3 regions of the Akkermansia sp. GGCC_0220 genome follow, and region 2 is predicted to be linked to each of the others. Evidence: riboswitches for the same ligand, from Rfam matches in the RefSeq annotation. Region 2 holds a riboswitch; each other region holds the start of a gene.
What was found. A riboswitch is a leader RNA that binds a small molecule or an ion and turns the genes downstream of it on or off. The one in region 2 is predicted to bind cobalamin.

Region 1 (10,593 bases), on a different contig from region 2:
GGCGAACAGGGCTTCCCGGTTCTGCTTGAACAGGTAGCCCAGCCGGGCCAGGTTGATGGTCACCACGCCGATGGAGCCGGTCATTTCCGCGGAGCCGAAGAGGCCGCCGCCGCGCTTGAGCAGCTCCCGCAGGTCCAGCTGGAGGCGGCAGCACATGGAGCGCACGGCGTCCGGCTTGTAGGCCCGTTCGTCCGGCACGCGTTCCCCGTTTTCATTCACGGTGTACTGGCTGCCGATGAAGTTCTGGAAGTAGGAGGAGCCGATCTTGGCGGCGTTTTCAAACAGGAGCGGCACGTTTTCCCCTTCCCAGTCAAAGTCTTCCGTGATGTTGACGGTGGGGATGGGGAAGGTGAAGGGCTGTCCCGTGCTGTCCCCTTCCGTGAGCACCTCGTAAAAGGCCTTGTTGATCAGGTTCATTTCCTTCTGGAAATGCTTGTAGGTCAGCTCTGTCAGCTTGTTCACGCCGCGTTCCCGCGCCAGGGAGAGCAGGCCCGGGTCCTCCACCCCTTCAAAGAGGTGCTCCCCGCCGCTGAAGGGGGCCTGGTCCCGCAGGTCCCGCGGCACGGTCCAGTCGATCGTGACGTTGGTGAAGGGGGACTGCCCCCAGCGGGAGGGCACGTTCAGGTTGTAGACGAAGCTGCGGATGTCCTTCTTGATGCGCGTGAAATCCGCCTGGTCCTTGAAGGCGTAAGGCGCCAGGAAGGTGTCAAAGGAGCTGAAGGCCTGGGCTCCGGCCCATTCGCTTTGCAGAATGCCCAGAAAGTTGGCCATCTGGCCCAGTGCTTCCCGGAAGTGGCGCGGAGGCCTGCTGTTCACGCGGCTGCGCACGCCGTTGAATCCTTCGTTGAGCAGGTTGCGGAGGCTCCACCCGGCGCAGTACCCGGTCAGGCAGTCCAGGTCATGAATGTGGTAGTCCCCTTCCCGGTGGGCGGCCCCCTCCCGTGCGGAATAAACCTGGTCCAGCCAGTAGTTGGCAATCACCTTTCCCGCCGTGTTATTGATGAGGCCGGCGTTGGAATACGTGGTGTTGGAGTTGGCGGCGATGCGCCAGTCGCTCTGGCCGATGTATTCCTCCACCGTCTGCTTGCAGTCCACGTACGTGTTGCCGGAATAGAGGCCCCCGAGCTGTTCGCGCTGCATTTTGTGCAGGAAGCGGTAGGTGATGAAGGTCTTGGCCGTGTCAAAGTATCCGCAGCGGAACAGGGCGCGTTCTATCATGTCCTGGATTTCTTCCACATGCGCGCAGTCCTGATGGCTCAGCTTGGCTTCCACTTCTTCGTAAATGGAACGGTTGTAGGCGGTGCCGGAGCTGTGGAACGCGTTCTTGACGGCTTCCTCAATTTTGTAGCCCTGGTATTGTTCCTTTTTTCCGGAACGCTTGATGATGCTTGTTGCCATGGTGGGTGTCTCGCTTGGAAGGGATGATGACCGCTCATCCGCGAGCCTGGGCAAAAGCCTGGAAAAATCATAGGCAGGGGCCGCCGCATGCGTGCATTTTTAACAAGGGGCACGATGAGGACCTGTGCGTATGTTCATCCTGTCCGCGGGATGGGATACGGGGGCATCAGGTCGTCTTCTGGCTTCCGGTGCGACATGTGATGGGGACTTCCCGACTGCTGGCAGTCAGTGTCCGGTCCATCGTCTACCGGTTACAGCGGCGCGTCCGCGACGGATTTTCACCGTCTTCCGTTACCTGCGCTGAAACGCAATGAACCACAGAAAGAGAACCCCCGCAAGGAAAATGTATAAATAATGTATTAAATATTTATAATGATACAATATGTTGTATATATGCTGCGGGGAATGGTTGATAACGCGGCATTCCCTTCCGTCATGGCACCATATGTGCCCTTGCCTCCCCTTTCCGGGAACCGGGGGAAAACGGGACAGGCCGAAAAGGGAAGATTCATTCCTCACGGAGAAATTTCAGCGCGGCTTTTTCCGTACCAGTCAAATGAATTTCTTTTCCTTTTCAAAAAACGGATGGCGTAAATCCTTCCTTCTGCTGGTTCTTCCCGCGCTTTCTGCGGGGAGCCCCGCTTCCGGCGCTCCCGCGGACTGGAATGAAAAGACCATCCGGGATAATCTCCGCCTGGTGGCGAAATGGCAGGCGGAGCATCCCAGAAAACGCTCGCCGCTGCACTGGACCTACGGCGCCTTTTATTCCGGCTTGGTGCAGTATGGCCTGGCCGTCCCGGAAGGGCCGGGATTGCCGCTGCTGAGGAAAACAGGAGGGGAACAGGAATGGAGAACCCTGAAACGGCATTACCATGCGGACGATCACGCCGTGGGCCACGCCTGGATGGAGATGGCGATGGAAGACGGAAATACCGCTGCGGCGGAGAAAATACGCGCCGTGCTGGACGGGGTGATGAACCGGCCCTCCTCCGCTTCCCTCCAGTTCGGGACTCCCGGCTGCCAGGACCGCTGGAGCTGGTCGGACGCCCTGTTCATGTCCCCTCCCGTGTTCGTGAAGCTGGCGGCCTATACCGGAGACCGCCGGTATCTGGAATTCATGGACAGGGAATACAAGCTCACCTGCGACTATCTTTTTGACCGGAAGGAAGGGCTGTTTTTCCGTGATTCCCGTTACTTCACCATTCCGGCGGCTAATGGGAAAAAGATGTTCTGGAGCCGGGGCAACGGCTGGGTGATTGCCGGACTGCCGCTTATTCTTCAGGACATGCCCGCGGACTGGCCTTCCCGCCCCTTTTATGAGGATCTGCTCAAGCGTATGGCGGCATCCCTGAAAAAATGCCAGTCGCCCGACGGTTCCTGGCACGCCAGCCTGCTGGACCCGGAAGAGCCCCCCTTGAAGGAGATGAGCGGCACCCTCTTTATCATGTACGGGATGCTGTGGGGGGTGAACCAGGGGTATCTGGATGCGGATGAATATCTTCCCGTCATCCGCAGGGCGTGGAAGGCCGCCTGTGATTCCGTCAACGCGGAAGGCGCGCTGGGCTGGGTGCAGCCCATTGCCGACAAGCCGGGCCATTATTCCGGGGAGGATACGGAAGCATACGGCGCGGGCGCCTACCTGATGGCCGGCACCGAACTGCGCAAATACGTCATTGGCCGGGACCATCCGCAGAGAAAGACTGTAACCGTCACGAACCCACTGGCCAAGTTCCGTCCTGCTGAAACCGTGTCGGTGCCCTGGACGTCCGGAACTTCCGGGAATGCCGCCGCCCTTCGCGTGTTTGACGTCCGCCACGGGCGCGTCATCCCGCACCAACTGGCGGATACGGATGGAGACGGAAGGACGGATACTCTTTTGTTCCAGAGCAATTTCCGGCCCGGAACGGCCCGTGATTTCTGGATTCTGAACGATTCCTCCCTGAAGGCGGCTCCTTCCGCGGACGTCTGTTTCAGCCGCCTGGTCCCGGAACGCCTGGATGATTTCGCGTGGGAGAACGATCTTACGGCGCACCGGATTTACGGTCCGGCCGTTGCCAGGCCGGCCCCTGAGGGGGAGGGCCTGGTTTCCAGCGGAACGGATGTATGGAGCAAGCGCGCGGGTGCTCCCGTCATCAATGAATTCTACAAGCGGGGGGATTACCACCGGGATCATGGCAGGGGACTGGACATGTACAACGTAGGACCGGGACGGGGCTGCGGCGGCGTTGCCGTGTTCAGGGATGGGAAACCGCATGCATCCGGAAACTGGGCCAGCGCGCGGGCATTGTACAACGGTCCGGTCCAGACCGCTTTTGAGGTAGTTTATGCGCCGTGGGACGTGGGCGGCGGCGTACGCGTGGCGGAAACGCGGAGGGTGGCTCTGGACGCAGGAAGCCGTTTTTCCAAAGTCCGCAGCACCTTGACTATCCGGGGGGCGGAAACGGTGAAGGCCGGCGTGGGAATGGAGACCGGAAAGGGCAGGAATGATTATGAAACGGTCACGAAGGACCGGGAGGACGGCGGCTTGATGACGGCATGGAGCAGGCCCCGGAAGAATGACGGATGCCTGGGAACCGCCGTGATAGTTCCCTGGGATCCGGAAGGCGGGGCAGTGGACTCGGAAGGCTGTACCTACTGGATCAGGGAGGCGGCGAACGGAAAGCCCTTTGAGTGGTACATGGGGGCGGTTTGGGACAAGGCTTCTCCGTTCAAATCCTCTGCCGCCTGGGAGGAGGAGGCGCGCCGCGTCCGGGAGTGCGTCAGGCATCCCCTGCGAGTCCGGGTACGGTAGAGTTCGTCCTATCCTGCCGTTTCCCGCAGAGGATGACGGCAGCTTCCATCTTTTTTACGGAAGCGGCTGCGGCGGTGCGGGAGCGGCCAGCCATTCCGCCAGCACCTCCGGCTGGATGGGGGCCGGGGTTTCCCGGACGTCCGGAGAAGACAGGTTCAGTCCGTTCCTGACGATTTCCGAGCGGATGGAGGCCAGGGAAAGAAGGGTGTGGAAAATGTGGTCGTGGGAGACGGCTTTCAGGCGGTTGGCCTTCAGCGCGCGCACCATGTCCGGATAGCGTGAGGCGAAGGCGTCCGAATACCACACGAACATGGCGGGACGGTAAACAGGCGGCAGAACATGCCCCTGGAACATTTTTCCTTCCTCGCCCAGCGCCACGCCATGGTCGGAGCAGTAAAAATAAATGGCCGGCCTGTCCTTCAACAGTGCAATCATGCGGTGGACGGAGGCGTCCAGGTCCACGATGGAATTGTCATACGCATTGACGGTTTCTTCCAGACGGGCCTTGGGGTCGTCCATGTTGCAGGACGCCGGGGTAAAGCGTTCCGCCTGTGCGGGGTAGCTGAACGCCATGTGGCTGCCGTTGTTGTAAATGACGTAAAGCTGTTTTTCCCGGCCGTGCCGTTTCAGGGATTCCTCCATGACCAGGGAGGTGCGTTCCTGCATCATTCCGGGCGTTTCGTGCATGGGCGGCGTCTGCTTCCGTTCCCGGCAGTTCCGGGTCAGGATGCCCAGGGAATAGTCATGGATGGAGTCTCCGCACAGGTCCATGATCCGGACGGTGCGGAAACCGTGCTTGTTGAACAGGTCAATGAAGGAGGAATGGGCGGGACGGCGGCGGGACAGTTCCGCATCCGTAAACATGCCGATGGCGGAAATCCTGGTCACGATGCCGAAGGAGGTGGCGTGGGGGAAGGAAACGACGTTGGGTTCCCGGGAAAGCAGGGGCGTCGTGTTCCGGTGGTAGCCGTTGAGGGAAAGGTGGTCCGCGCGCACGCTCTCGCCCATGTGGAAGACCACGGCCAGGTCGTCCGGAGCGTCGCATCCGGAGAGGGGTTCCGCGCAGGACGGCAGGTTCCGGAGTTCATTGAAACGGCTTGCGTCCTGGGTGACGTATTCGTCCGCCAGCTTGTACGCCATCACGAAGTCCACGAGGGGCCAGCCCTTGGCCTTGTCAGAGGTGTAGTAAAGGTAAAGGGGTTCCGAGCTGTAGGAGGTGGCCGGAATGCCCAGCAGCAGAAAGATTCCGTACAGGCTCCAGATGCACGCCAGCGCGCCCCACGTGGCCTTCTGGCGCAGGGAACGGCGGCTCCAGTAAATGGCCAGGTAAATGAAGGCCGCCAGCAGCAGGGCTCCAGTGGCGGAGGCGGCGGTGCAGAAGGCGCAGGCTTCCCGGAAGTTGGTCTCCGCCATGCTGGAAAGGACGGAGAGGTTCAGTGTCAGCCCGTACCGCATCTGCATCATGTACAGGCCCGCGTTGAACAGGATGATGGCCGGAAGGATGACGTAGGCGGTAAAGCGGTATTTCAGGCAGAGAAGGATGGTGCCGCAGAGCAGGGAGGCGGAACAGGCGATGCCCATGCAGCTCATCAGCACGCTCTGGCCGTCATTGAGCACATAAGGATTGACCACCAGAGCCGCCGCGAGTCCGGCTGCCCACAGGCAGCGCATGCGGCGCGGAAAGAACGCGGCGCGAAGAGCCTGGAAGACGGCGGAAAGAGCGCCTGGCCGGTCCGCGTACCGTTCTGCGGAACGGGTGGATGCATGGGGAGGGGTCATCGCAAAGAAAGGATAAAGTATTCTTCCTGCTTGAAGGGGTGAGCCATTGTAAGGGTTTCACGGTGATGCTCAAGCAGAATGTGGCGGAACGCCTTTTCATGGAAGGGCCCGGGCAGGAAAAGGGAACCGCCGTTGCCGATAGCATCCGCCGTTTTTTGCGCTTGGGGCTTGGTATGGATGGCGGCGCAGGCAACTGGCGGTGGGGGCATCCCGTCCGGAATGCGGCGTGGACGGAAAGAGGGGACTTTCCGGTTGTAGTTGACAGGCCCTGTTTTGGGAGGGTATAGGGAAGCTTATGGAAAATCAGCCCGTTGTGCTGCAATGTCCCCAAGCTGTGAAAGGAGCCGCCTGTATTTGTGTCGTGGGGGCCGTGTCATTGCCCTGGGTCGCAGCGGCTTCCGGCCTGGGGCTTGTTCCCGGAACCGTGCTGGGCGCAGCCGGGATTTTGCTGGGGGTGGCTTCCGTTGCCTGCGCCGTTGTCGCCTTGTGCAGAAAATCCGTCGCATTCGGCATCATCATGATTTTAATCGGGATGCTCGCCTGCGCCGTAGCCGGAACGGAATGCATGTATTTAATGTTTTAAATGAACAAGTCCATCAATCCGGGCATTCAAAAAAGGTCCGGGGCCGGATGCACGTGGGAGGAGAGGACCAGGGCCACCCGGACAGTCGGAAGTGGAGAAAAGTCTTGAAGTCCGGAAAAGGGCCGGAACACGGTTCTGGAACGGCGCTTGCGGAATGACCGGAAGGGAAAAGCCGGCGATGCTTCTTCTCTGGCCGCTTCCCCAGATGGCAGCGGTTTCCGGCCTGTAAAAACCCGCCCGGAATGTTCCGGGCGGGTTTTGTGTGCCATGGATGGCCTCCGGTGCTCAGACGGAGTTTACCCGATGACGAGGAATTTTTCAGCCTTGGTGCCGCAGAGGGGGCAGGCGTCCACGCCTTCCAGAGATTTGAAGGTGTCCCCGCACACCAGGCATACCCAGTATTGCCTGGGCAGGGCGCTGGTGTCTCCGTTTTCCAGGGCCTTGAGGGCGGCGGCATAAAAATCGGCGTGTTCCTTTTCCGCTTCCGTGGCCCACGTGAAGGAGCGGACGGCGGCCTTCTGGCCTTCCTCTTCCGCCACGGCGATGAATTCCGGATACATGCTTTCGAATTCGTGGGTTTCCCCGGCGATGGCGGCTTTCAGGTTTTCCGCGGTGGTTCCTACATGAATCTGGATATCGATGGGGTCCATCGTTGCGCCCAGCTTTTCCAGAACCTTGTTGTGGTTGGCGGCGTGGACGGATTCCGCCTTGGAGGCGGCTTCAAACAATTTCTGAATGAGGGGCTGCCCTTCCTGGGCGGCTTTGGCGGCATAGGCTGCGTAAGTGGCGGAGGCGGTGCTTTCGCCCGTAATGGCGGCTTTCAGGTTTTCTATGGTTTTAGTCATCGGCAATGAATTTATAATAATTCTAAAAAGATGCAACTGAAAAAATCCTCCAAGGGAAGAAAAAACGCAAATTCCCCTTTCTGCGGCATCACGGGGAGCCGTTACACAATGATTCATTGACGCATGCATGGCGAGCCTGTACAACGGAAACGTTATGAAGAGCATTGTAACAATTAGTTCGGCATGTGCCCTGGCATTTGCAGGTATGGCTTCCGCCCAGGATGCCCCGGCTCCGGCACCCGCCCCGGCCGCTGAAACCCCTGCCGCGCCCACCGCGCCGGCCGCTGAAGTTTCCAAGGAAGCGAAGGAAGCCGCTGACCAGATGCTGGCTTTGATGAAGGAAATGTCCGCCACGCTCAGCACGGTGAAGGACAAGGCCACCGCAGACGCGGCTGCTGAAAAGATGGCGAAGATCAATGAAAAGGGCGAAGCCCTTTCCAAGAGCGCCCAGAAGGTCCAGGCTGAAATGGATGCCGCCATGCAGGCGCGCCAGGCCGAACTCCTGCCCATTTTCATGGGCATGATGACCGACATGCAGCGCTTGCAGCAGGCCGACTTCTTCGGAAGCCAGGCCCTGAAGGACGCCATGAAGCAGACCGGAGCTTCCGGTCCCGAAGAAGGCGTTGAAGTGGAGGAAGAAGTGGAAGTGGAAGCCGTTCCGGCCCCCGCTCCCGCTTCGAAGGAAGCTCCCGCTCCCGCCGCCAAGTAACTTTCTTTTTCAGGATTGATCCTCCTCCGGCATCTCTGGGTGCCGGAGGATTTTTTATGGGGAGGCCGTCCTGAAAAGCCTCCGTGGCGTGCCTCAGGCCTCTGCGGCAGCTGAAACGCATGCGTCCGACAGGATGCCCTGCTTCAGGGAACAGAGTTCACTGCCGCTCAATTTCAGGTTTGACTGGCGCAAGGGGCTGCGGCGCTTCTTGACGGGACGGAGCAACGCCGCGGGCGTATTGCGCGGAACGCTTGAAGACGTCCGGAAACAGGCAGGCCGCCTCCGTTTCCGGGGCGGCCTGCGGGTGAGTGATCGGTTGGCGCCGGGGCTTTTATTTGGCCTTTTTCTTCCTGGCGGCGGCTTTGGCCGGCTTGGCTGCCGTTTTGGATGCCTTGGCGGGTTTTTCTGCCGGGCATTCGTTGACGGAGTTCCAGGACCAGTCCCATTTGTCCACGTTCATGGCGCAGGCGGTCAGGAGCGCTACGGAAGCGTCCAGGTCATCCTTGTGCGCCATTTCAATGACCTGGTGAACGTTGCGGGTGGGAACGGAGATGGCCCCGGCAATGGAGCCGCCCGGAACAAACTTCTGCATGGCTCCGGCGTCCGTGCCGCCTGCCGGCAGCATTTCCACCTGCCATTTGATCTTGTGGGCGTCCGCCATGGCCTTCATGAACTTCACCATGCGGCGGTCCGCAATCACGGAGCCGTCATACAGCTTGATGGCGGCACCTGCGCCCAGGTGGGAGACCTGGTCGTGCGCCGGGGTGCCGGGAATGTCGCAGGCGATGGTGACGTCCAGGGCGATGGAGAAGTCCGGCTGGATGTCCAGCGTGCCGGCCTGCGCACCCCTCAGCCCCACTTCCTCCTGAACGGTGAAGGCGGCCACGAAGTTGCAGGAGGGCTTCTTTTTGGAAGCCTTGATGGCGCGGAGGGCTTCAATCAGCACGTAGCATCCGGCGCGGTTGTCCAGGGACTTCACGTTCACGCAGTCCCCCATTTCCACCAGGTCGCGTTCACGGGTGACGGAGTCGCCCACGGAGACGTATTTTTCCACTTCCTCCTTGCTCATGCCCAGGTCGATGAAGAAATCGGTCACTTCCGGCAGCTTGGTGCGTTCCGCCGGGGACATCACGTGGATGGGCTTCACGCCCATGACGCCGATGAGGTCTTTTTTGCCGTGGACGATGACGCGCTGGGCCGTCAGCGTCTTGGCGTCAAAGCCGCCCAGGGGGAGGAATTTGATGAACCCTTTGTCGTCAATGTGACGGACCATGAAGCCGATTTCGTCCATGTGGGCGGCGGCCATCATGGTTTTTTCCGTATCCTTGCCTTCCACGATGGCAATCACGCTGCCCAGGTTGTCCACCCGCACGGCGTCCACCAGAGGGGCCACTTCCTGAATGATGAAATCACGGATTTTGTCTTCAAACCCCGGAGCGCCCGGAGTCACGCAAACCTGACGAAGCAGTTCCAAATTCATAATGCCGCCAATGTAATGGTTTTCGTGAAGGTTGGCTAGCCCATAATGCGGCCTCCGGAAGGAGGCTGCGCGGGGGCCTTCCCTCCGTATTTACCGGCGTTCCCGGGTAATGACGGCGTCCGGCTGCGCGGGGGCCCCGTTGTCCGGCCTCTTGTAGTTGACGCCATGGGCGTCCAGGAAGGGAAGCTGGCGGTCGAGGCGCTTGCGGAAGTCTTTCTCGTTTTTCAGCTCCTTGGGGGTCCAGGCTACTTCCGCCAGCGCCAGGGCGCGGGGGAAGGCATGGTATTCCCATTTCGGCAGGTTGGGAATGTACTCCGTCCAGATGTTCGCCTGGCAGCCCAGCACCTGTTTTTCCCGTTCCCGGGGCGTTCCCTGCGGGACGGGCTCCAGCCCATAGACGCGCTGCCAGGTCAGGTTGTCGTCGTTGATGGTTTCATACTCCGGGGCGGAGGGTTTGCCGGGGCCCTGGTCATAGTCGAAGTACAGGTGGCTGTTGGGCGTCATCACCACGTCGTTGCCCTGTTCCAGGGCATGCCGCGCGCTGTTCGGCATCCAGCTCCGCCAGACCATCATGGTGGCGGTGGGGGAGAGGCCCCCTTCCTGGATTTCATCCCAGCCGATGAGCCTCTTGCCGTGGCTGTTGATCATTTTTTCCACGCGCCGGATAAAGTAGCTCTGGAGTTCGTTCTCGTTGGCGAGGCCGTTGTCCTTCATGACCTGCTGCGCCGCGGCGGACTGCTTCCACTGGTCCTTGGGAGCCTCATCCCCGCCGATGTGGATATAGGGGCTGTCCGGGAACAGGGCGCACACTTCATCAATAACGTCTTCCAGAAAATGGAAGGTTTTTTCCGTGGGAGCGAAGGTGTAGGGAAGCACGCCCCAGGTTTCCTGCACCTTGGGCGCGAAGCCCGGAATGTCCGTGTTGCCCAGTTCCGGATACGCGGCGATGGCGGCGGAGGCGTGGCCCGGCAGTTCCACCTCCGGAATGACGGTAATGCCGCGGTCTTT
Region 2 (10,593 bases):
CCGCGGCGGGCTATGAAATCCACCACGGCGTCACCCGCCATGAGGGAGCGAGCGTCCCCATCATGTTCCGGGAAGACGGCTCCCCCTGCGGCTACGGCAAAGGCCGAATCTGGGCCACGTACCTGCACGGCATTCTGGACGGCGACGAGTTCCGCCGCGCGTTCATCAACATGGTCAGAGTGGATTCCGGTTTGTCCCCCAATCCATCCCTGCACGCCTCCTATGACCTGGACGGCGCGCTGGACCGCCTGGCGGACGTAGTCCGGGAGCATCTGGACCTCAAGGCCATCTACCGTATTCTTCAACTGAAACGCTGACCCATGCTTCCGTGCCCGTTCATCCTGCCTGCGGCCCTTCTGCTGGATATTCTGGCGGGGGATCCGCCCAACAGGTTCCATCCCGTCTGCCTGATCGGCTGGTGCGCGCGCCGCGCGGAAACCCTGGCACGGCGGCTGTGGGGAGGGACTTTTACGGCGGGAACGGCGGCGGCTTTAGGAACCTGCGCCGCCGCATGGCTTGCCTGCGCGGTATTCTGCCTTCCCTTTTCCGTCTTCCCCTCCCCGTGGATTCCCTGGATTCCGGCCGTTCTGGTCATTTACATCTGCATGGCCCCGCGCGGCCTGGCGGAACATGCGCTGCGGGTGGCGAACGCCCTGCGCAGCGGGAAGGACGGCGAGGCGCGGCACGCCGTTTCCATGATCGTAGGGAGGGACACGGAACGGCTGGACCGTCACGGCATGGCCAGGGCGGCCATTGAAAGCGTGGCGGAAAATCTGACGGACGGCGTCTTTTCCACCTTGTTCTGGGCTGCGGCAGGCTGCTTGGCAGGGGGCGCCTCCGGGGCGGCCTTCGCCGCGCTGACGCACCGCGTTTTCAACATCCTGGATGCCATGTGGGGAAAGAAGAACGACCAGTACAGACATTTCGGCACCTTTGCCGCACGCACGGACGATGCGCTCAACTTTATCCCCGCGCGCCTCATCCTGCCGTGCATCTCCCTGGCGGCCCTCTTCGTGAAGGGAACCTCCGCCCGGAGGGCATTCACCACGGGCTGGACCTTCCGCCGCGCCCATGCCAGCCCAAACTCCGCCTGGAGCGAGGCGGCCTTCGCGGGCGCGCTGGGCCTCCGCATCGGCGGTCCGGTCTCCTACAAGGGGGTTCCTGCGGACTACCCGTGGATAGGAACCGGGCGCACGGAAGCCGCCGTCAGTGACCTGGCCCTGGCCATACGCCTCATGTGGGTGACCGCCGCCGCGGGCACGCTGATCTTCTCCCTCATCCTTTTCTTCATTCCCCGCTTCTGACCATCATGAACAAACTGCATATTCCCCCGCTGGACGAACAGGCCGCCAAAACCGCCCTGGAACATCAGAAAATACTGGCCAAGCCCCCCCTCGCGCTGGGGAAGCTGGAACCCGTAGCCATCCAGATTGCCGCCATGACCGGCAATCCCGCGCCGCGCCTGAAGGACAAGGCCGTGGTCCTCTTCGCCGCGGACCACCACATTGCCGACCACGGCCTCAGCCTGACGTCCACGGACGTCACTTACATTCAGACCCGCAACTTCCTTCAAGGCGGCGGCACCATCAACGCCTTCACGCGCAACGCGGGAGCCCGCCTCTCCGTGGTGGACGTGGGCGTGAATTACGACTTCGGCGACCTGCCGGGGCTGGTGAAAAGAAAGGTCATGCACGGAGCCAGCGATTTCAGCAGGGGCCCGGCCATGACAAGGGAACAGGCACTGGAATGCCTGCAAGTGGGCATCGACATGGCCCGGGAGGAAAAAGCCAGGGGGCTGGACATCGTGGCCGCCGGAGAAATGGGCATCGGCAACACGACGCCCTCCTCCGCCATCGTGGCCGTGCTCACGGGCACCCCGGTGGAAACCGTGACGGGGCGCGGCTCCGGCGTCAAGGGGGAAGTCATCCGTAAAAAAATAGAGCTCATCGAACAGGGAATCGCCCTGAACAAGCCCGACCCCTCCGACGCCATCGACGTGCTGGCGAAGGTAGGAGGACCGGAAATAGGAGCCATGGCCGGGCTGATGCTGGGCGCGGCCTCCCTGCGCGTCCCCATCGTCATTGACGGCTTCATTGCCGGGGCGGCGGCAGCCATCGCCCAGGGCATCCGGCCGGAAGCGGCTCAGTACTTCATCGGCTCCCACAACTCCGCGGAACCGGGGCACAAGCTCATTATGGACCACATCGGCGTCACCATGTACATGGACCTGGGCCTCTGCCTGGGGGAAGGCACGGGGGCGGCGCTGTTCTTTCCGCTGCTGGATGCCGCCACGCGCGTGCTGTCTGAAATGAAAACCCTGCCGGAACTGGACATCACCGTTCCGCGCTAAATATTCCCTTTCCCTGCACCATGGCCGTCATTACCACCATCCGCTCCGCCTTCGGCTTCCTGACCCGGCTGCCCGTAGGCCCGTGGCCGCTGCAAAACGACCTGAACGGCATCTCCGCATGGCTCCCGCTGGTCGGCCTTGTCGTGGGGGGGCTGGCAGGCGGCCTGACCTGGGCGGCTACCCTGCTCTTCCCCCCGCTGGTCTGCGGCGTCATCGGCTGCGCCTGCTGGGTAGCCATCACGGGCGGCCTGCATCTGGACGGAGTGGCGGACTGCGGGGACGGACTGCCCGTGGAAGTGCCGAGGGAACGCAGGCTGGAAATCATGAAAGACTCCCGCCTGGGTACCTTCGGCGGCACGGCCCTGTTCTTCAACCTGGCCTTCAAGGGCGCCGCGCTGGCAGCATTGGCGGCCTTCGGTTCATGGGAGCTGCTGCTCACGGCGTGCGCGCTGGCCGGGCTGCTGGCGCGCAGCCAGATCTTCATCGCCATGCGCTTTCCGGGCGCGCGCCCCGGCGGCATGGGGGAAGCCTTCAAGCAGGGGACGCGCCCCGTCCACGCCCTGATAGCCGCCGCCGTCACCCTGGCTGCCTGCGCGCTGGCAGGGTGGCACGGGCTGTACGCCCTGCTCACGGCCCTGGCCGGTTCCACGGCCCTGCTCCTGTATGCCCGCCGCCGCCTGGGAGGCGTCACCGGGGACGTGTTCGGTTGCACCGTGGAATGCACGGAATGGCTCGTCCTGCTCACCTTCTGCACCTTATGAAAACTCCGCACAAATGCCGCGTCCCGGGCCTCAACATCGGCTGCACCTCCTTCATCATCCCGGACTACTACGTCCCCGCCATCAGGGAATGCGTCCATTACGCGGATGACATCGCCCTGCTCCTGCTGGAAGCCGGAGACCACGGGGAGGGACTCATTACCCCGGCGGAAATCCGGGAGCTGGCCGGAATCGCCGCGGACGCCGGGGTCAAGTGGAACGTCCACCTGCCCACGGACGGCGGCTTCGCCACGGAGGAATCAGGGCGCCGCTACACGGAAAACATCATCCGCGCCATTGACCTGACCCGGGAACTGGAGCCCCACACGTGGGTCATGCACGTGGTTACGGACCACATTCCCGGCCCGGACATGCGCCCCCATCTTACGGAGCGTGAAACGGAACGCATCCTCCGCAGCCTGGAGCAAATCACGCCCCATCTGCCCGCTCCGGAATGCCTGGCCCTGGAAAACCTGGAACGCCACCCGACCGACTACCTGGACAAGCTGGTCTCCGCCACGCCCCATTCCCGCTGCTTTGACATAGGCCATGTCTGGAAGGAAGGCCTGCGGCCGGAAGAACTGCTGCCGCTCTGGCTGCCGGACATACGCATGTGCCACCTGCACGGGCTGGAAAAACGGGACCACAAATCCCTGCACCACATGGCCGCCGCCACGCTGGACGCCATCCTCCACCCCATGTGGGACATCCGTTTCTCCCCCCTCATCACTCTGGAAGTCTTCAGCCTGGACGACTTTCTGAACTCCCACCAGGCCATGCTGGAATCCCATGAACGCTACATCTCCAAACACTGACGCCAATCCTGCACGCATGACGCTCGTCCTGGGCGGCATCAGAAGCGGCAAAAGCCAATACGCCGAACAGATAGCCGCCGGATTCGGGGAAAAAATCCTGTACGTCGCCACGGCGGAGGTGTGGCCCGGAGCCGGATCCATGGAATACCGCGTGCGCAAGCACCGGGAACGGCGCCCGGCAAGCTGGCTTACGCTGGAATGCCCCCGCCATGTGGCCGCCGCCGTCCGGGAATCCGGCCTGCTGGATCAGGTGGACGGCGTCATTCTGGAATGCGTCACCCTGCTCGCCTCCAATACCCTGTACGCCCAGAAGGACCCTACGGACTACGAGCCGTTCCAGGAAGCGCTGATTGAGGAAATAGAGGCCTTGAAGGAACTTATCCCCCAATCCCCCGTGCCCTGGGTTCTGGTCTCCTCTGAAACCGGCATGGGCATCAGCCAGGCGGACGCGGAAACGCGCCACTACTGCGACGGGCTTGGCATCGCCAACCAGCTTCTAGCCAAAAGCGCGGACGAAGTTTACTTCATGGTGGCAGGGCTTCCCCTGACCGTGAAAAAACGTTAGGACGTCCAGGGACGGTTCCCCTCCATGTAACTGGGCGAAGGCAAAAAAGATTTGAATTTCAACGGTCTGCGCATTTTCACATAAAGAAATGCGCCGGAGATTGACCGTTCCGTGCCCCTGTGGTATGTTGGCCGGGCCTTCATGATTTACGGGAGGCGCTTCCGGGAAGCCCGTGGTACGGGCAGGAAATAGATGGGGAATCCGGTGTGAATCCGGAGCGGTACCGCCACTGTATATTGCACGGCTTAAAAACCTGCAATGAGCCAGATCGCCAGCCCCGAAGTATTTTATGAACCGCCGGCGAGTATTCCGGCATTCAGACCATACACATGCATTCATCCAACACGCTCCGCTTGAACGGAGCAGACTATGATGGTCCGGCCTCCTTGAAGTCCGGAATGTTCAACACTCCTGAAAAAACACCGTGCCACGCCAGGCACCGGATGCAGGCTGTGGCTATGACCCTGGCCTGCCTCGGCATGCTGGGAACGGTCCATGCCCAGGATACTGCCAGGGAAGACCTGGCCGGCGCTTATGACGCCACTGTAGCCAGAACCGCCTCAGATGCGGCCCTGGGAACGGTCTCCGCCACATTCAACGTGACAGGCTCCAGCAACGTGCGCGGAATCTGGGGAAAATCAGGCACCCTCAGCATTGGCGCGATTGCCGGGGATGCCGTATTCAACGTCTCCTCCACGGCAAACAACGCCTTCGGCATTGACACCTCCTCCGGAGTCAATGTGGACATCGGCACCCTGGCAGGAACATTCAACATCTCCGCAGCCAGAACGAATGCCACCGGCATCCGGAGCTACGGGAAAATACTCTCCATCGGAACGATCACGGAAGACGCCCTCATCTCCATCACGGCCAATTTCTCCTCCAATGGCATTTACGCCTATCAGGGGCGCCTGGACATTGGAACGATGGCCGGCAAAATCTCCGTGGACCTGGGAACAGGAAACTATGCGAGGGGACTGTATGCCTACGGAAATACCATGGACTACCAGGGCCCGCGCTACAAGGACGTCAACATCGGCACCTTTTCCTCCACCGGCAGCATTTCCGCGGCGACGGCCGGCGGCTACGGAGCCAGAGGCATCCAGTCCAACTACGGGCAGGTGAACATTACCCGGCTGGACGGTCAAATCACCGCAGCCTCCGGCTCCAATGATGAAAGCGAGGACTTTTCCGCCATCGGCATTGAAGCCAGGGAAAACATCACGCTGGGCGACATGGGAGCAACGGGAAGCGTTACCGCCACGACCAACGGCATGGACGCCTACGGCCTCTTCGCCGGAGAAGAAGGGGGTTACCAGACCCATTCCAATATTACCATCGGCAATGTGGGCGGCTCCATCCGGGCGGAAGCCATGGCCGGAACGGCCGCCGGGGCACGTTCCACGGGCTCCCTGTCCGTGGGAAACATCAGCGGTTTCATCTCCGCCTCCTCCACGGGAGCTGCGGAAGCCTACGGGCTGCTGGCGGAATTCTCCCTGACCACCGGCACTATCAACGGAACCGTCAGAGCGGCAACTGCCGGCAGCACGGCGGCGGCCCTGATGGGAGGAGCCGGCATCACGACGACCATCGGTTCCACCGGCGTCATTGAAGCAACGGCGACGGGGGACGAAGCAACGGGGTATGCCCTGTACAGCGGGTCCAATACGGGTTCCGGCTTCTCCACGGAAAACACGGCGGACAACGTCACCGTCCACGCCGGAGCTTCCATCAGCGGCATCTGGGAACTGGGCGGCTCCGGAGCGGAAGGCTCCGTGGATACCATTACGCTGCTGTCCGGAACGGAAGCCGCTCCGGGACTGTTTGACTACACGGTGCGGACAACCGTCAACACCAGCAAGTCCGATACGGCCACTCACCATTCCTCCGTCACGCTCAACGTGGGCAGTGCGGACAACGAAGCGAACTGGACCATCTCCACGGAAAAAGCCGCCGGCCTGTTCAACCGGGTCAACGTGGGCCACGGCTCTGCCGTCACCTTGACCGGGAACTCCCAGATACTCCGTGACGGGGCCGTCGTCAACAACCAGGGCTCCATCTCCGGCAGCGGCACGCTCACCATTGCGGAAGGCATGACGCTGCTCAACGGGACCCTGGTGCAGAATGCGGCGGGAACGGCCCTGGAAGTGGGCTTTGACGGCCTGAACGTAAATCTGGACCTGGCGCAAAACGCCACGGTAGGCGCCACGGTGCTCAACGCCACGGATTCCGCCTGGGTCGTCACGCTGGACCAGATCAAGAACGGCATCACCGCCATGTACGGAGCCAGGGTGGACAACTTCCAACTGGAAAACTACCGCATGAGCTACCGCCTCCAGGGCCAGGTATTCCTGGGTGAAGGCGCCCCCATCGTCGTCAACCCCGGAGAAAGCATCCATGTGGGTGAAGGCTCCAAGGTCATCATCGGGGAAAACCTGCCTGAGCACGGCATCGTGCTGGAAGGCGGGGAGGCTGACTTGAGCCAGTCGGACGCCGTCATTTCCTCCGGAACCGTCAGCGGCGCTTCCGGACAACTGACGCTGGCGGGCAAGGATGAAAAGGAACAGACCCTGAACTGGGAACACTCCGGCACGGCAGGCTACAGCGCCTCCGCCGCCGACGGAGGCGCCTTCGCGAACCTCAACGTCACGGCACAGGATGTGAAGGTTGTCGCCAAGGGTTCCTATGCGGCGGAAAACGTCGTCATCAGCAACAACGCCACCCTCGTTCTGGACGGCAGGGACGCCAGTCTGGGCGTGGAAGGCGGGAGCATCCGCCTGGGTGAGGCATTCGCCCATCCGGCTAATCCGGGGCATCTGGTGCTGAACGGCTCCACCGTTCTATCCGGCGTGGAAACCAACAGCGGTTCCACCGTCTCCGGTTCCGGCGCCTTCAAGGGAGAGGTTACCTATTACGGCAGTGAAATCGTGATCGGCTCCGGCTCCTCCGCAGGCTACCACAACTATGAGGGCGGCCTGAACGCGTGGGGGGGAGTGCAGGAACTCACGTTCATCGTGAACGGAACGGCGGCGGCGGACGCCGCCCATACCGGAGCGGACACCTATTCCCAAATGAACGTCTCTTCCTCCTACCATGTGGATGGAGCGCACGTCAATGTGGTCATCGGGGACAACCTGCTTTTCAGCAAGGAACAAAGCTTCTCCCTGTCCCTGGTCAACCTGGACCCCGATACGGTCATTGATCCGGACGGATCCCTGTGGGACCTGACCAGCATCGACCCCACGCTGAAGGGCCGCACGGACCTGGTCACGGATACCGGCTTCACGGTTTCCGGCGACGGGCTGCACCTGATCTTCAGCGGCAAGGTCAACATCAACGCCGTGAAAGCCCTGCGCGGAGAAGAAGCCTCCCGCATCGCCAACACGCTGTGGTCCTCCGTCCGGGTGGTGGACAGCTTCGCCCATACGGCGGCTTCCCAACTGGATTTCCGCGGACCGGGCAGGCGCAACATCTGGTTCTCCGGGCTGGGGGACTTCATGAACGTTTCCTCCGCCACGGGAGCCTCCGGCTTTGACTACAAGGGCGGCGGTTATGCCGTAGGCCTGGACTACGCCTGGACGAAAAACTGGATATCCGGTGCGGCCTTCGGCCAGACCTTCGGTTCCTTCCACTCCACGGACAAGCAGTTCAAGGCGAACCAGGACGGCCTGATGCTGGCCCTTTACCAGCGTTACCACCGCGACCTGCTCCGTGGAAACAGCGTGGACATTGACGGCTACTTCACCTACGGCCGCATGGACAACGATGCGGACGGCACGCTGGGCGGCAGACCCGCCACCGCCTCCTGGAACGATGACGTGTACGGCTTCGGCCTGAAGGGAACCTGGAACATCCGCCTGAGCAGCACGGATGTGCTGAAACCCTTCGCAGGCATTGAATTCCTGCACGGCTCCCAGGGTTCCTTCGGGGAGCATTCCGGTTCCGGCACCGCCTGGTACCAGGACGGCTCCGTGCAGAACTGGAGCATCCCCGCCGGCGTCACCTGGCAGAAGCAGATCACCGTCGGCAGGGGCCAGTACCTGCTGCCGCAGGTGACGGTTGCCTACGCCGGAGACGTCTCCCGCCGCAACGCTTCCGTGAAAACGGACGCCTTCGGCACGCCCTTCCGGGTAGACGGCGTCCATCCGGGACGCCACGCCCTGATCGTCCATGCGGGGCTGAACTGGGTCATTTCCAGCGCCTGGAGCGCCGGAACCTTCTACCATCTGGAACAGAGGGAACACATGACCAACCAGAGCGTTAACGCCACCGTGCGCTATTCGTTCTAAACGTTCTTCCCATTCGGAAACATTCCGGAGGGAATCCACCGCGGATTCCCTCCGTTTTTTCGGCAGGCTTCCCACATTCCACAGGAAATTCTTGACTCCACAGCCCTCTTGCCGCTTAATTCTTCCACTTCACGTGCCGTCGTGGCGGAATGGTAGACGCGCTCGACTCAAAATCGAGTTCCAAAAGAGTGTGGGTTCGAGTCCCACCGGCGGTACCAATAAATAAACCCTGAAAGCATTAAGCTTTCAGGGTTTTCTTTTATCAGTTAACAGCTCTCGGCTAAGAAGCAGAAAACTGAATGCAATAATTTCCAGAAGAAACACTTGTGTGTTTATATAGATATAATTTTTGAAACTTTTTCCGGAACACTATATCTATAAATAAAATCATCAGTAATTACATACTTTATATTAAAAATTATTCTACTGTAATTTTCCAATATTCGCCCTCGCGATGTAATTTTACATGCAACAAATGAACTAGTCTTTCTGCTTCCCTGCAAAAATCTCCTACAATATCGTCATGGGATTCTCCTTGTTGAAGATGCCACCAATGGTATTCCATTTCCGGAATCAATCCAAATTCATCCACCCCTGTATAGTTTCCAAGTAAATCTGATAAATGCTGAAGCATGTCTTTTTCAGATTCTACTCCTCCTTTCAAACCACAGACAACATCTTGAAGACATCCAAGACAATAAAGCCTAACGGCATCCTTGCCTTTTGGAGGAATTATTCTGGCGGCTGAGGCAAATGCTCGGAGATCGTCCTTCAACTCAAAATAATTAATTGAAGGCTCTCCAAAATGCGAACTCAACAAAAGCAGGGCTTCGTCCATTTCTTCGCCCAGGGAATTATGTAAAGAATCAATTGCCCATTTCACATAATCATTTAAATCTTCCAAAAAGACTCCTTCAAAGGCCAGTACCTGCTTGCTTGTTGGCCGTGCAAGGAGAGCTTCAATCATGTTTTTTTCAATCTTTGCCATTAATTAATTCTTTTTATTATAAAGCCATAACTCCTCCTACAATAGCACCAATTGGGACAGTACCGATTTCCTCCGGTAATGCAATTTGGGGCCTCAATTGTCCACCAATGAGAGCAGCTAGCGCTCCTGCAAATGCACCTTCCCAAAATGCATCCCATCCACTGCCAACCGGTTCTTGCACAGGCCCAGGATCCGAAATTAGAACTTGAAATGGTCCAGGATCAGTAAGCAACGCCACTTCGTCTATCCATTCACGTACTACTTCCAATTCAGGATGTATCGTAATGAATTTATTATTAATTATTTTATAGAAATAATCTTAGTGCAGTTCACCGCATTTAACCTAGCTTTCAAAAATTCCGTACGATGATTATCCCATGATTCTTTTGTACCATACTTTCTCCAATAATCTGTAAAATCTCTTTCACGACGTGTTTTGGATGCCGTGAACCATTGGAAAAATCTTTTTATATTCTCTTGACAACACTCTCCAAAGGAACACGATTTGACAGTAGGATGTTTTCCATCAAATGGACCTCTTTCTATTAAACCAAGTAAATCAACAAGCTTGACCGGATTATTGAGAATCATTCTATAAACATTATTCCCTATCTTTTCAGCAATAGGATCTCTATTGATCCACCTGCCGTCAGCTGAATTGTAATGACGATAATTGTAATAGACGAGAGTAAGTTCCTCATCACAATATTCGCTACTCCACTGCATAGGTTGAATCACATCTCCTGTCCATGCCTTTTCCCTGGAGAGGAGCTTATGGACGGAAACAGACTATTCGCGGACAAGGGAAAATATCTCGGGAAAAAGTAC
Region 3 (10,593 bases), on a different contig from region 2:
CCGTTGGGCCGGGCGCCCCGCGTGCTTCACGTAGGCGCAGAGGGTTTTCCCCCCGCGTTGGTTCCGGAAGATGCGCAGGGCCTCCTCCAGCAGATGGCGGCGTTTGCGTCCGGCGGGGTTGTAAAGGACCACGGGCAGCGCCGTTCCGGCGCTTTGCTCCAGGTTGGCACGGATTTCCTCCGCAGGGACCAGCAGGTCGGACAGGCTGAGCAGGCAGAAGCCGTTCTGGAGGGGCGCCCCCAGCGCGGAGGCGGAAATGCTGGCCGCCGTAATTCCCGGGAGCACTTCAATGCGGACCGGGGAAAAGCGTTCGTTTTCCTTCCTCATTTCGTAGAGCAGCCCGGCCATGGCCAGGATGCCCGGGTCACCGGAGCAGACCATGCAGACATTTTCCCCGTTCAGAGCCGCTTCCAGCGCGGCCGTGCACCGCGGCACTTCCCCCATCATCCCGGTCTGGATCATCTTTTTTCCGTGGATGCGTTCCCGGATGAAATCCAGGTATTTGGTGTAGCCGGCTATGCAGGTGCATTGCTCCATGGCTGCCGCCGCTTCCGGCGTAAGCTGGCCCGGAGACCCGGACCCCAGCCCGATGACGATGACATTTCCGGCTCCTTGACGGGCCTTGTTCCGGCTGCCGTGAGGGCACGTTGCCAGGGCCAGCGTGACGTTCCCGCCGCAAACGGTTTTAGGAGTGCTGATTTTACCCCCGGAGGCCAGAATGGCGGAAGCCTCGGAAACGGAATGAGTCCCCGTTTTTTCAAAGACGGCGTCTGACGGCGTGGGAATTTCCACCGCGTCCAGCTCGGCTGGCTCAAAGACATGGAAAGGCACATTCCATGTTGCGGCCAGGGCCAGGATGGCCGGTTCCTGCTCCTTGAGCGTGCAGGAGGCAAGGGCTTTGATACGGGACCGGGAGATTCCCTGCCGGGCAAGAAAGCCTTCCGCGTATTGCTGCAGCAGCCCGGGTTCCGTTCCTTTTTTGCAGCCTATTCCAAGCACGAAGGAGGATGACTGAATAAGCAGGGCGGCAGCTCCCCCCGCAGATTCCGGGGGCTCTTCATCCCAATAGACGGCGGGAACGTGCGGTTTTTCCGCGGCTTCCGCTCCATCCGCCCGCGCCGGAATGACCTGGGGACAGTCCTGCCAGTACCGTTCGTGGATTTCCTGCGGACCGTGAAAAGATACGGTGTCTCCGGCAAGCAGGGCCGCATTCAGGTTTTTGATGGCGTCCGGGTTGAGAACGCAGGCCTTTTCCCTGGCCGCCGCTTCGTCAAAGGCGGTGATTCCCCGCGTGTCCGTGGCGGTGGTGATGACGGCCTCCCCGCCGCTGATGCGGGCCAGCCTGCGCGCCAGGCGGTTGCCGCCGCCCAGGTGGCCGGAAAGCAGGGGAATGAGGTGGGAGCCGGACTCCGAACAGCAGACTACCGCCGGGTCCGTGGCCTTGTCCCGGAGCAGGGGAGCCGTTTTCCTGACGGCAATTCCCGTGGCTCCGATGAAAACGTGCGCGTCAAACAGGTTCCACTGCCGGGCAAGCAACGGGTCGAAGTCCTCCGGGGCAACCCGCGTGACTCCTTCCGTTTCCCCGGCCCTGCCTACGGAATGGATGACGGCTTTCCCCAGGGACTGGGAAATCTCCTGCGCCTTGCGGACTCCTTTTTCCGTGAAAGCGTAAAACGCGCAGCTTCCGTCGAACCGTTCGTCTTTCTTCTCATTCCGGTAGCCGTGGCTGAACTGGCCGTGGTAGAGCAGGGACTGCCCGCAGCCGTGCGCGCCGATGGCGTCTCCCACCAGAATGAGGGCCTGCCTGCCGATGCCCGCGCGGGCCGCTTCCGCGGCAATGGTGGACAGGGTGCCGCGGATGATTTTTTCATCCGGCCACGTGGCGCGGTACACCACTGCCGCCGCGGTATCGGGGGATTTCCCGGCGGAGACCAGCCGTGCGGCCAGTTCGTCCAGCTTGCCCGCGCTGAGGAAGAACGCCAGCGTGGCTCCCGTCCCGGCAAAGGCTTCGCAGGTTTCTCCCGCGGGCATGGGCGTTCTGCCCGGGGTGCGCGTCAGCACCAGGCTCTGGGCGAGTCCCGGATAGGTCAGTTCCGTGCGCAGGGCCGCCGCCGCGGCAAAAACGCTGCTGACCCCCGGCACCACGATGGATTCAATTCCCTTCTTGTCAAGCAGGTCGAATTGCTCCGCGATGGCTCCGTACATGGAGGGGTCCCCCGTGTGGAGGCGCACCACTTTTTTTCCTTCCAGCACGCCCCGGGCCATCACTTCCACCTGTTCCTCCAGGTTCATTCTGGAGCTGTCATGAAGTTCCGCCTCCGGGCGGCAGCGCTTGAGGTGCCCCGGGTTGACCAGGGACCCGGCATACACGACTACGTCGGCCTCCTTCAGGAGGGCGGCGCCTCGTTCGGTAATCAGGTCTTCGGCTCCGGGGCCGGCTCCTATGAAATGGATGGGAAAACAGGCGGTATTCATGCGCGGGAATAGGTAAAAAGGGTGATGCGGTTGCCGTGCCGCAGATGGTGGTAGGTTCCGGCAATGGGAGATTCGGAGGCGATGTCCAGGGAGAACATCCCCGTGCGTGCGGCGGCGTTCCAGCCGTAAAGCAGGTGCTCGCTTTCCGTGGTTACGGCGGAGGCTACCAGAAGGCCGCCGGGGTTCAGGGCGTCAAAACAGGCCTGCATGATGGATTCCAGCCCGGCGCCTCCTCCTCCCGTGAAAATGCGGTCGGGCTTGGGCAACGCGTCCAGGGCCTCCGGCGCTTCTCCCTGCATGCAGGCGTAATTCACGCAGCCCAGGCGCCGGCAATTCCGGCGCATCAGTTCCAGGCGGCCAGCCTGCCGTTCCAGCCCGTACACGGAAAGTCCGGGGCGCAGGGCGGCGGCTTCCAGGCCGATGGAGCCGCTCCCGGCTCCCACGTCCCACAGCACCCCCCAGGCCGGAAGGCGCAGCTTGGACAGGATGACCGCCCTCACTTCCTCCGCCGTAATCAGGTTATTCTCCTTTTCATAAAAATCCGCGGGCAGTCCCAGCGGCAGGACGGGCGCGGCTCCGGGGCGGTTGTCCGGCAGCAGCAGGAGCATGGAAGTAGGGGAGCATTCCTCCCGGGCCAGCTCCGCCAGGGTTCCTTGCAGAATGCGCTCGTCAGCCATTCCCAGGCATTGGGCCGCCACGGCGGAACGCCCCGCCGCTGACGGATGGAACTCCATGGCCGCCGCGGCCAGGCGGCAGGCGGTGAAGGGATGGCCACCGTAGATGACGGCGAGCGGCTGGGCCAGAATTTCCCCCCACGGAATATATTCCGTGCTGTGCGCGCTGAAGCAGCGTGCGCGGTCCCACGCCATGCCCAGGCGGTGGAACAGGGCCTGGAAGGACGTGGGGGCGGGGACGAATTCCAGCCGGTCTCCGTCACAAGCCAGGGATTGGAGCGTGCCGCCCATGCCGTGGAACAGGGCGTCTCCGGAGGACAGCACCACCACGTTGTTGCCGTGCCGTGCTTCTTCCAGGGCTTCCCGCGCCTGTTCCCGCGCGTTTTTGCCGATGGGGATGCGCCGGGCGTCGGAAGGGGGACAGGCTTCCAGCAGGGCGGAGGAGGCGTAAATGCTCTGTGCCTCTGCCAGTTTGCCAAGCAGGGCCGGGGACGGTTGAAGCGGACCTGTGCCGCAGGAAAAAACAGTCAGGGGTGGCATGGAGGTATGTCGAGAAGGAGGTTGCCGGAAAAGCCGGAAATCAGGAAACGGACGGGAAGGCCGGGCACGTGGCGCTGGAACTGGCGCTGCGCTTCCGCGGCGAGGTCGCGGTAAATGGAAAGGTGGGCCTCTTCCGGCGTCAGGGCGAGCGCCTGGCGGACGGAAGAACAGGCCAGGATGCCCCGGCGCGCTTCCCCGGAAAGCGGCGCATGGCGTTCCGCCGTGCGGAGAAAGAGCGGCATGTCCTGGGCCACCTTGTGGGCGTGGGTGTTGGCAAATCCGGCGGCGTACTTGCAGAGCTTGCCCGGCATGCAGGCCACTACGGCTTCCGTCATGCCCTGTTCACCTGCGCTCTGAAGGCTTTCCGCAATGAAATCCCCAATGCAGATGAAGGAAATGGAGGGGTATTCCGGCAGAAGGGTCTTCGCCAGCGCGGCGGTGCGCCCCCCGGTGCAGAACACGGCCTTCCTGAAGCCGGAAAGCCGGGTAGAGCGCACGCAGATGCGGATGGTGGCGATGTAGGCTTCATGGCTGTACGGGCGAACGATGCCGCTGGTGCCCAGAATGGAGATGCCCCCCACCACGCCAAGCAGGGGATTGAGCGTTTTCCCGGCGAGCTTTTCCCCGTCCCGCACGGAGATTTCCGCCAGCCAGCACCCTTCCCGCATGCCGGCGCGTGCCAGGTTGTCTGCAATCATGCGCCGCGGTCCGTGGTTGATGGCCCATTTGTGCTGCTCGCAGTCCAGGCCCGGCAGCGTGCACAGGCCTATGCCTCCGCCGGAGCGCAGGATGAGGAGGGCCCGGCCAATGGGCAGGAGATAATCTTCCCGGGCGGCCTGCTCCGGCACGGCTGCGCTTACGCGCGCTTCCAGCACGGCTCCATGGGTGCAGTCCGGGTCGTCCCCTCCGTCCTTGACGATGCGGGCGAACCCCGGCGCGCAGTCTGCCAGCGGAAGCGTTCTCGCCTCCCCGTCCGGGAAAAGCAGGGGAAGCGGTCCGTTGATTTCTTCCCCGTTCAGCGTTTTCCATGCGGCCGTGATGGCGGCGGCGGCATTGGCTCCTGTGGAAAATCCTTTCCGGAGCGGCTGGCGGAGGGGGGCGGACATGGATGGGGGACGGCTTTTTGGAATGCGGAAAACTTAGGAGGCGGGCAGGTTTTCCAGAATGGCGTGCAGGGTGGTCACGGCCAGGGCGCTCCCGCCGCGCCGCCCGTCCAGGACAATCTGCGGGACGGGGCACGTCCCGGCCAGCAGCTTGGATTCCACGACGTTGACGAAGCCCACCGGCATGCCTACGATCAGGGCGGGCCTGATGCCTTCCTCCAGCGCGTACCGGGCGATGCGGGCCAGGGAAAGGGGAGCGTTCCCGATGAGGACGATGGCTCCGTCCAGGATGGGGCGCGCTTTTTCCGCGGCGCAGATGGCGCGCGTCCTGCCTGTGGATTTGGCCTGTTCCGCAATGTCGGCATCGGAAATATGGCAGTGGATGTCCTCCCGGGCGTAGCCGGGATGGGCGCGCCTCAGCCGTTCCACGGAAAGTCCGGCGCGGATCATGTTGGAATCGCAAAAGATGGGGCAGTGCCTGCGGAGCGCCTCCAGGGCGGAGGGAATGGGATCATGGCGGAACGCCAGCCCCTCGCCGATGGAAAGGTCCGCCGTGGTGTGGATGAGCCGCCGCATGACCTTCCATTCGGCAGGCGGCAGCTCTTCCCAGCCGTGGAACTCCCGTTCAATGGCGGCAAAGCTCTCCGCCTCAATGGCGGCGGGGGGCATGTCCCAGCGGATGTTAAATTCAGAGGTCATGAGAAGTCAGTGGGTATAGTGGATGAAAAGTCCCGTCAGGGCAATAAGAAGGATGGCCCCGATCATGCGGGAAAGCTGCATGACCACCACGATGGTCAGGGCGTCCCGCGTGGGGAAGATGCCCATGGCGGAGGGAAGGTTGCGCCGCAGGGCGCGGATGGGGTTGCCGATGGCGCTGGCTACCAGCATGGCCAGCAGAATCTGGGAGGAGGTGACCATGCCGTGGCTGCGGAGGTTGGCGGCCACCCCTGCGGCCTGGACCAGGCCGCCCATCTGCGCGGCCACGATGCTCATGAGCTCCGCGGGAAAAATGCGGTTCACCCAGTCCGGCACATGTTCCTCCCACCAGGAAAACAGGCCGTTTTTCATCAGCCATTCCACGCCGATCATCAGGGGAACCGTCAGGCAGAGCATCCGGAAAACAAGCGCCAGCACCCGCAGGCACGTCTGGCGCAGGGATTTGCGCCATTCCGGGGAGGCGTGCCCCGCGGCGGCCACGGCGCCGGCATTCCCGGAATCCGGCACGGCGGCGGGGCTCTTCCTGCGGTGGAGGAACAGCACGGCCGCTATGAACAGGAAGCCGAAGCCCATCTGCCACCCGAAGTAGCAGATGGCGGGCAGCCCCACCGCGCCGATGACCGGATACGCCACCCGCAGGGAGTGGGAGACGTAGGAAAGGTAGCTGTTCACCATGCCGCCCGCAATCAGGTTGGAATGAGTAATTTTGCCTTCCGCATGGCTGCTCACCAGCATGCCGTTGGCGGCGGCATTGGAATAAAGCGCCGTGGGGATGGACAGGCTGATGATTTCCGGCAGGTGGGCCCAGCGGGCCAGTCCGCCGAACAGCTTGCCCAGGGCAAGATGCCAGCGGAAGATTTCAGCAATGCCGCCGATGAAGGCCGCCACGGCCACCAGGCCGATCAGGCTGCCAATCTGGGGAAGGCGCGCCAGAATTTTTCCCGCGCCTGTCTCCGGAACCTGGGTGTTCCGGGAATGATGGCTCTTTTTGGGCGGCGGGGCAGGGCTGGAAGCGGCGGCTTCCGTCTTTTCCCCTCCCGCCTGCGTTTCCCGGGTGGATTCCCCGGCAGGCTTCATGGCTGTGCGGGCTTTTCCCGAGCCCCCCGCGCCCATGCCGGCGGGCATGTGGACCACCATGACTCCGGAGGCTGCCAGGGCCAGCGCCAGCCAGAGCCAGCGGAGGGGCCGGCGCCAGGGATAGGTGCGGGAGTGCCTGGTGCCGTTCATGCCTTCTTGACGAACATCAGGGAAAGGTATTCTTCCGGCCTGGCGTCAATGACGTCGATGTCGTCCGTAATAAACTCGTCGGGCATGCCGAGCCTTTCCCCGTAAATGACGCGGATGTCCTTTTCCCGCCGGATGCGCTCCATCAGGCGCGCGCGGCTGCGGTAGGTCTTCATGAGAACGGTGGTGGTTCCGGGCGGGAACTCCAGGGAATCCGCCATCTCCGGCTTGAAGGCGGGAATGACCCGGAGCCGTTCCCCGTTTTCCACCAGTATTTGGCGGCTGCGGGCCGCCAGGGTGCAGAAGGAGGTGACGCCCGGCACCACTTCCGCGTGCAGGCCGGGATTCCGGCTGAGCAGGAGGCTCAGAATATAGCCGAAGGTGCTGTAGGTCATGGCGTCCCCCAGCGTGGCAAAGGCGCAGTCCAGGCCGCGGGAAAGAACTCCCTCAATAATGGCCGTATTCTTTTCAATCTGCTCCTGCCTGGTTCTCGCGTCGCGGGACATGCTGAAAACCAGCTTGCGGAACTCCGCCTTCACGCCGCCCACGGAACGCACCACCGCTTCGGAAATGCTGAAATCGCTGTTGGGTCCGGTCACCGTAAACACCACGTCCACGGAGCGGAAGACGTTGACGGCCTTGAGCGTGAGGTATTCCGGATTTCCGGGGCCGATGCCCACCCCGTAGAACTTTCCAGGGCTGGCCATGTCAATGCGCTTGTTTGGGGGTCATGAGGTCGTCCTCCGTGGTCCGGGCATGGCGGGAGAAAACGGCGCGGATGCCCGGGTTTTCCCCCAGCCCACGCAGGTGGGTCTTGACGGTGAAGCCCTCCTTCCTGAGCATGGAAGCCCAGGAATCCTCCTCATCCCCGCCCAGGTCGTTCTTGGCGTGGTCTCCGGCCACCAGCATGAAGGGGGCCAGCCAGACGGTCTTGGCGCCGGACTTTTTAAGCTGTTCCAGAATGGGGGCCACCCCCCGCGTTCCTTCCACGGTGGCGAAAAACGCCAGGCTGTCGCGGTCGTTCAGCTCGCGGGCGAAGTCGGAAAGCACCATGTCGCAGCGTCCTTCCTGCTGGCCGTGCCCCATGAGCAGGATGGCTTCATCCTTCTTCCGTTCCGCGGGGAAATGCTCCAGAAGGGCCGTGATGGCCTCGTTCCTGTCCCGTTCGCTTTCCAGCAGGGGGCGGCCGATAAACACGTGGTCAAAGCTGTCCGGATGGCGCGCCAGGAAACTGACGATCTGCCTCTCCATCCGGGAAAACTCCTCGCCGGGGGCGATGTGGAGGGACTGGACGCGCAATGTGCGTATGCCTTTGCGGGCCATCTGTTCCAGATTTTCCTCCACGGAGGGAACGGGGGTTCCGCGTCCGGCAAGCTTCCTGCGGATAATGCTTGAAGTGTAGCTCCACTTCAGGCGGTCCGGGGCATAATGGGCCAGCATGTCCTTCTCCAGCTCCTTGTAGGAGACGGTAGCGTCCTGGTGGCTGGTCCCGAAGGCCACGAGAAGAAGCCCTTCCTGCCGTGACGGCGCCGCCTGTTCCGCCGGGGCGGGGGACGCTTCCTCCCTGCATGGGGCGGCGGAAAGCACGGGCAGGGAAAACAGGGTGAGTCCTGCAAGAAAAACGGAGGAAAGGGGCAGGAATGCCCCCGGAAGGTAAGAGGATGCTTCAATCATGCGTTGATGAGGTATGGTGAACCGAAGCAAGGATATTCGGACTCCGGGTCTCCAACCTCCCCCTCGCCTTCACCCTCCGGAATGGGAGGACTGGCTGACCGGAACGCTGGCGGAAAAGCGTTCCTTGAGGGTTTGTAACCCGATACCGCAGCGCGACTGTTTCCGGTTCTCACGGAATTCCCCGTTGCTTCGGCGTGTTTAATGGCGTTTTTAGCCGTCACTGTCAATGTTTATTAGAACGCCGCCGAATTTCCGGAGGCTGGGAAAAAATGTGCGTGGACGGGTAAAAACCGCCTTTTGGCCGTTCCTGCGCCTGCTTTTGGAAAAAATGCAGGGTTCCGGATGCGGAAGCGGTGGAAGACGGGGCATTCCGGGGTGCAGAAATCCCGGCGGAAAAGAGAGGGAGGAAGCGCCCCATTCCCTACCGTGCCGGGGCTTTCCAATCCGGTGGGCCGCAGGCCGGAGTTTGCTGCTTGCAGAAGGCGGGGCAGGTATGAGAACATGGAACATGGCTTCTTCCCCGGATGTTGTAGAATATATCTGTTTCCAGCTCCGGCATGCCGGGGACATTTCCTTCAAAAAAATGTTTGGGGAATACGGCCTGTACTGTGACCGGAAATATTTCGGCCTGGTATGTGACAACCAATTATTTGTCAAAATCACGGAGCCGGGCCTGAAGCTGCTTCCGCAGCAGGAGCAGGGCAGTGCCTATCCCGGCGCCAGGCCGCATTTCCTGATGACGGAACTGGATGATGACCGGGCTCTCTCCTCCTTTGTCCGGGCAACCTGTTCCGTTCTCTCCGCTCCGGATGTCTTATCCGGGAAGAAGAAAAAAGCTTCCGGAGAAAAAAGAAACAGGCGTCCGTAAACGCCTGTTTGTTCCGGATGAAATGCCGTTCGGCTGAAAGGCTTATTTATCTTCCGGAGCCTCTGGCACAGCCAGGGAAGAAAGGCTCTTTTTCAGATTGCCCGCAACGGTCTGCGTGGCTTCATTATCGGACTCCGCGAATTTGTCCACGGCCTGCGCCAGGGACTTAAGGTCGGATTCCGAAACCTTGCGGCCTTTCGCCTTCCGCTGTTCCAGGCCGGAAATCTTCTTGTAGAGGTCGGCCAGCTTCGGCAGGTCCTTGTTCGCCTTCAGAGCCGCCAGCGGTTCGTCAAACTCCTTGACGGAGGGGACCGCCGTCTTGAGGCGCGTGATGGCCGTCACCGCTTCCAGCGGGTTGGACTGGATCTGGGCCTGCACCATGTCCTTGGCGTCTCCCAGCCATTCGTCAAAAGCGGCGCAGACGGCCTGGGCCTCCTCGTCGTCCGTTTTCTTCCGCAGGGGCGTGATCTTGGACTCGATGTTGCTGCCGTTGGAAACGACTGTCTTGGCCAGGGACTTGTACTTGTCCAGCTCCACGCCTTCCAGGATGGGAAGGCCGCGTTCCACCTTCATCACCTCCTTTTTCACCAGGTCGTAAAGCTGGGTGGGATGCCCCTTGGCCACCACCTTTCCGTTGGCCCCGATCAGCACCGCATGCGGCAGGCCGCCCGGGCAGGAGGCCGCCGGAATATCCAGCCCCTGGTAAACGGGGAAGGTAATCTTCTTTTCCTCCAGGAACTGCTTCACTCTGGGGGTCAGCCCCTGGCGGTGGCTGCCAACCACGGTGAAGCCCTTGGACTGGAATTTGTCCTGTAATTCCTGCAAATGCGGCATGCTGGCGATGCAGGGAGGGCAGTTGATGCCCCAGTATTCAAAAAACACCACCTTCCCCTTCAGGTCGGAAGCCTTGATTCTCGGCCCGTGGAGGTGGCTGCCTTCGTCAAAGGATGGGTAGGTGACTTTGGCGCCGTTCCCGTTGTCCGCCGCGTGGAGGAAAGCCGGGGCCGTCATGGCGGCAATGGAGCCGGACAGAATGAGGGCAGTAAAGGTTTTCATAGGATGGATGATGCAGAATCCCGCATTGAGTGTCAAGAAGGAAGCTCGCGCCCCGCGCTGCCTTCTCCGGTTGTTTCCTCGGCTGTCCCGCCTGTTCTGTTTCGACGGGCTGCGCACTTCCGGTCCGGGGAAGCCCGGCGGCCCGTTCCCGTGGGAAAAACGCTTCAGGCAATATCCAGCCCCATGATGTAATCCGTCATGTAATAGCCGTGGCCGATGTGGAAATCCCCGCGTTCCAGTTCCCGCATCCCCATGCGCCGGT

Region 1: it holds a riboswitch for cobalamin, as region 2 does, so the genes downstream of both, HJW02_RS09660 (ribonucleoside triphosphate reductase) here and HJW02_RS00365 (autotransporter outer membrane beta-barrel domain-containing protein) in region 2, are expected to answer to the same signal.
Region 3: it holds a riboswitch for cobalamin, as region 2 does, so the genes downstream of both, HJW02_RS10795 (sirohydrochlorin cobaltochelatase) here and HJW02_RS00365 (autotransporter outer membrane beta-barrel domain-containing protein) in region 2, are expected to answer to the same signal.

Annotation. Positions count from the first base shown of each region.
Region 1 is NZ_JABFCI010000013.1:25,888-36,480, forward strand. Features, by position in the region: gene HJW02_RS09660 (ribonucleoside triphosphate reductase) at 1-1,398, opposite strand, end outside; cobalamin riboswitch at 1,550-1,747, opposite strand; gene HJW02_RS09665 (glycoside hydrolase family 88 protein) at 1,955-4,189, shown strand; gene HJW02_RS09670 (phosphoethanolamine transferase) at 4,244-5,968, opposite strand; gene HJW02_RS09675 (hypothetical protein) at 6,339-6,551, shown strand; gene HJW02_RS09680 (rubrerythrin family protein) at 6,848-7,396, opposite strand; gene HJW02_RS09685 (hypothetical protein) at 7,602-8,105, shown strand; gene HJW02_RS09690 (M42 family metallopeptidase) at 8,437-9,585, opposite strand; gene HJW02_RS09695 (beta-N-acetylhexosaminidase) at 9,676-10,593, opposite strand, start outside.
Region 2 is NZ_JABFCI010000001.1:85,220-95,812, forward strand. Features, by position in the region: gene HJW02_RS00335 (cobyric acid synthase) at 1-317, shown strand, start outside; gene cbiB (adenosylcobinamide-phosphate synthase CbiB) at 321-1,304, shown strand; gene cobT (nicotinate-nucleotide--dimethylbenzimidazole phosphoribosyltransferase) at 1,310-2,350, shown strand; gene cobS (adenosylcobinamide-GDP ribazoletransferase) at 2,371-3,111, shown strand; gene cbiR (cobamide remodeling phosphodiesterase CbiR) at 3,108-3,923, shown strand; gene HJW02_RS00360 (bifunctional adenosylcobinamide kinase/adenosylcobinamide-phosphate guanylyltransferase) at 3,898-4,488, shown strand; cobalamin riboswitch at 4,645-4,783, shown strand; gene HJW02_RS00365 (autotransporter outer membrane beta-barrel domain-containing protein) at 4,887-8,777, shown strand; tRNA gene HJW02_RS00370 (tRNA-Leu) at 8,913-8,995, shown strand; gene HJW02_RS00375 (hypothetical protein) at 9,196-9,765, opposite strand; gene HJW02_RS00380 (hypothetical protein) at 9,782-10,033, opposite strand; gene HJW02_RS00385 (RHS repeat-associated core domain-containing protein) at 10,066-10,503, opposite strand; gene HJW02_RS00390 (polysaccharide pyruvyl transferase family protein) at 10,555-10,593, opposite strand, start outside.
Region 3 is NZ_JABFCI010000016.1:15,976-26,568, forward strand. Features, by position in the region: gene cobM (precorrin-4 C(11)-methyltransferase) at 1-2,475, opposite strand, end outside; gene cbiT (precorrin-6Y C5,15-methyltransferase (decarboxylating) subunit CbiT) at 2,472-3,689, opposite strand; gene cbiD (cobalt-precorrin-5B (C(1))-methyltransferase CbiD) at 3,677-4,795, opposite strand; gene HJW02_RS10780 (precorrin-8X methylmutase) at 4,829-5,491, opposite strand; gene HJW02_RS10785 (hypothetical protein) at 5,498-6,736, opposite strand; gene cobI (precorrin-2 C(20)-methyltransferase) at 6,733-7,440, opposite strand; gene HJW02_RS10795 (sirohydrochlorin cobaltochelatase) at 7,442-8,407, opposite strand; cobalamin riboswitch at 8,417-8,622, opposite strand; gene HJW02_RS10800 (TfoX/Sxy family protein) at 8,901-9,275, shown strand; gene HJW02_RS10805 (redoxin family protein) at 9,318-10,331, opposite strand; gene HJW02_RS10810 (N-acetyltransferase) at 10,496-10,593, opposite strand, start outside.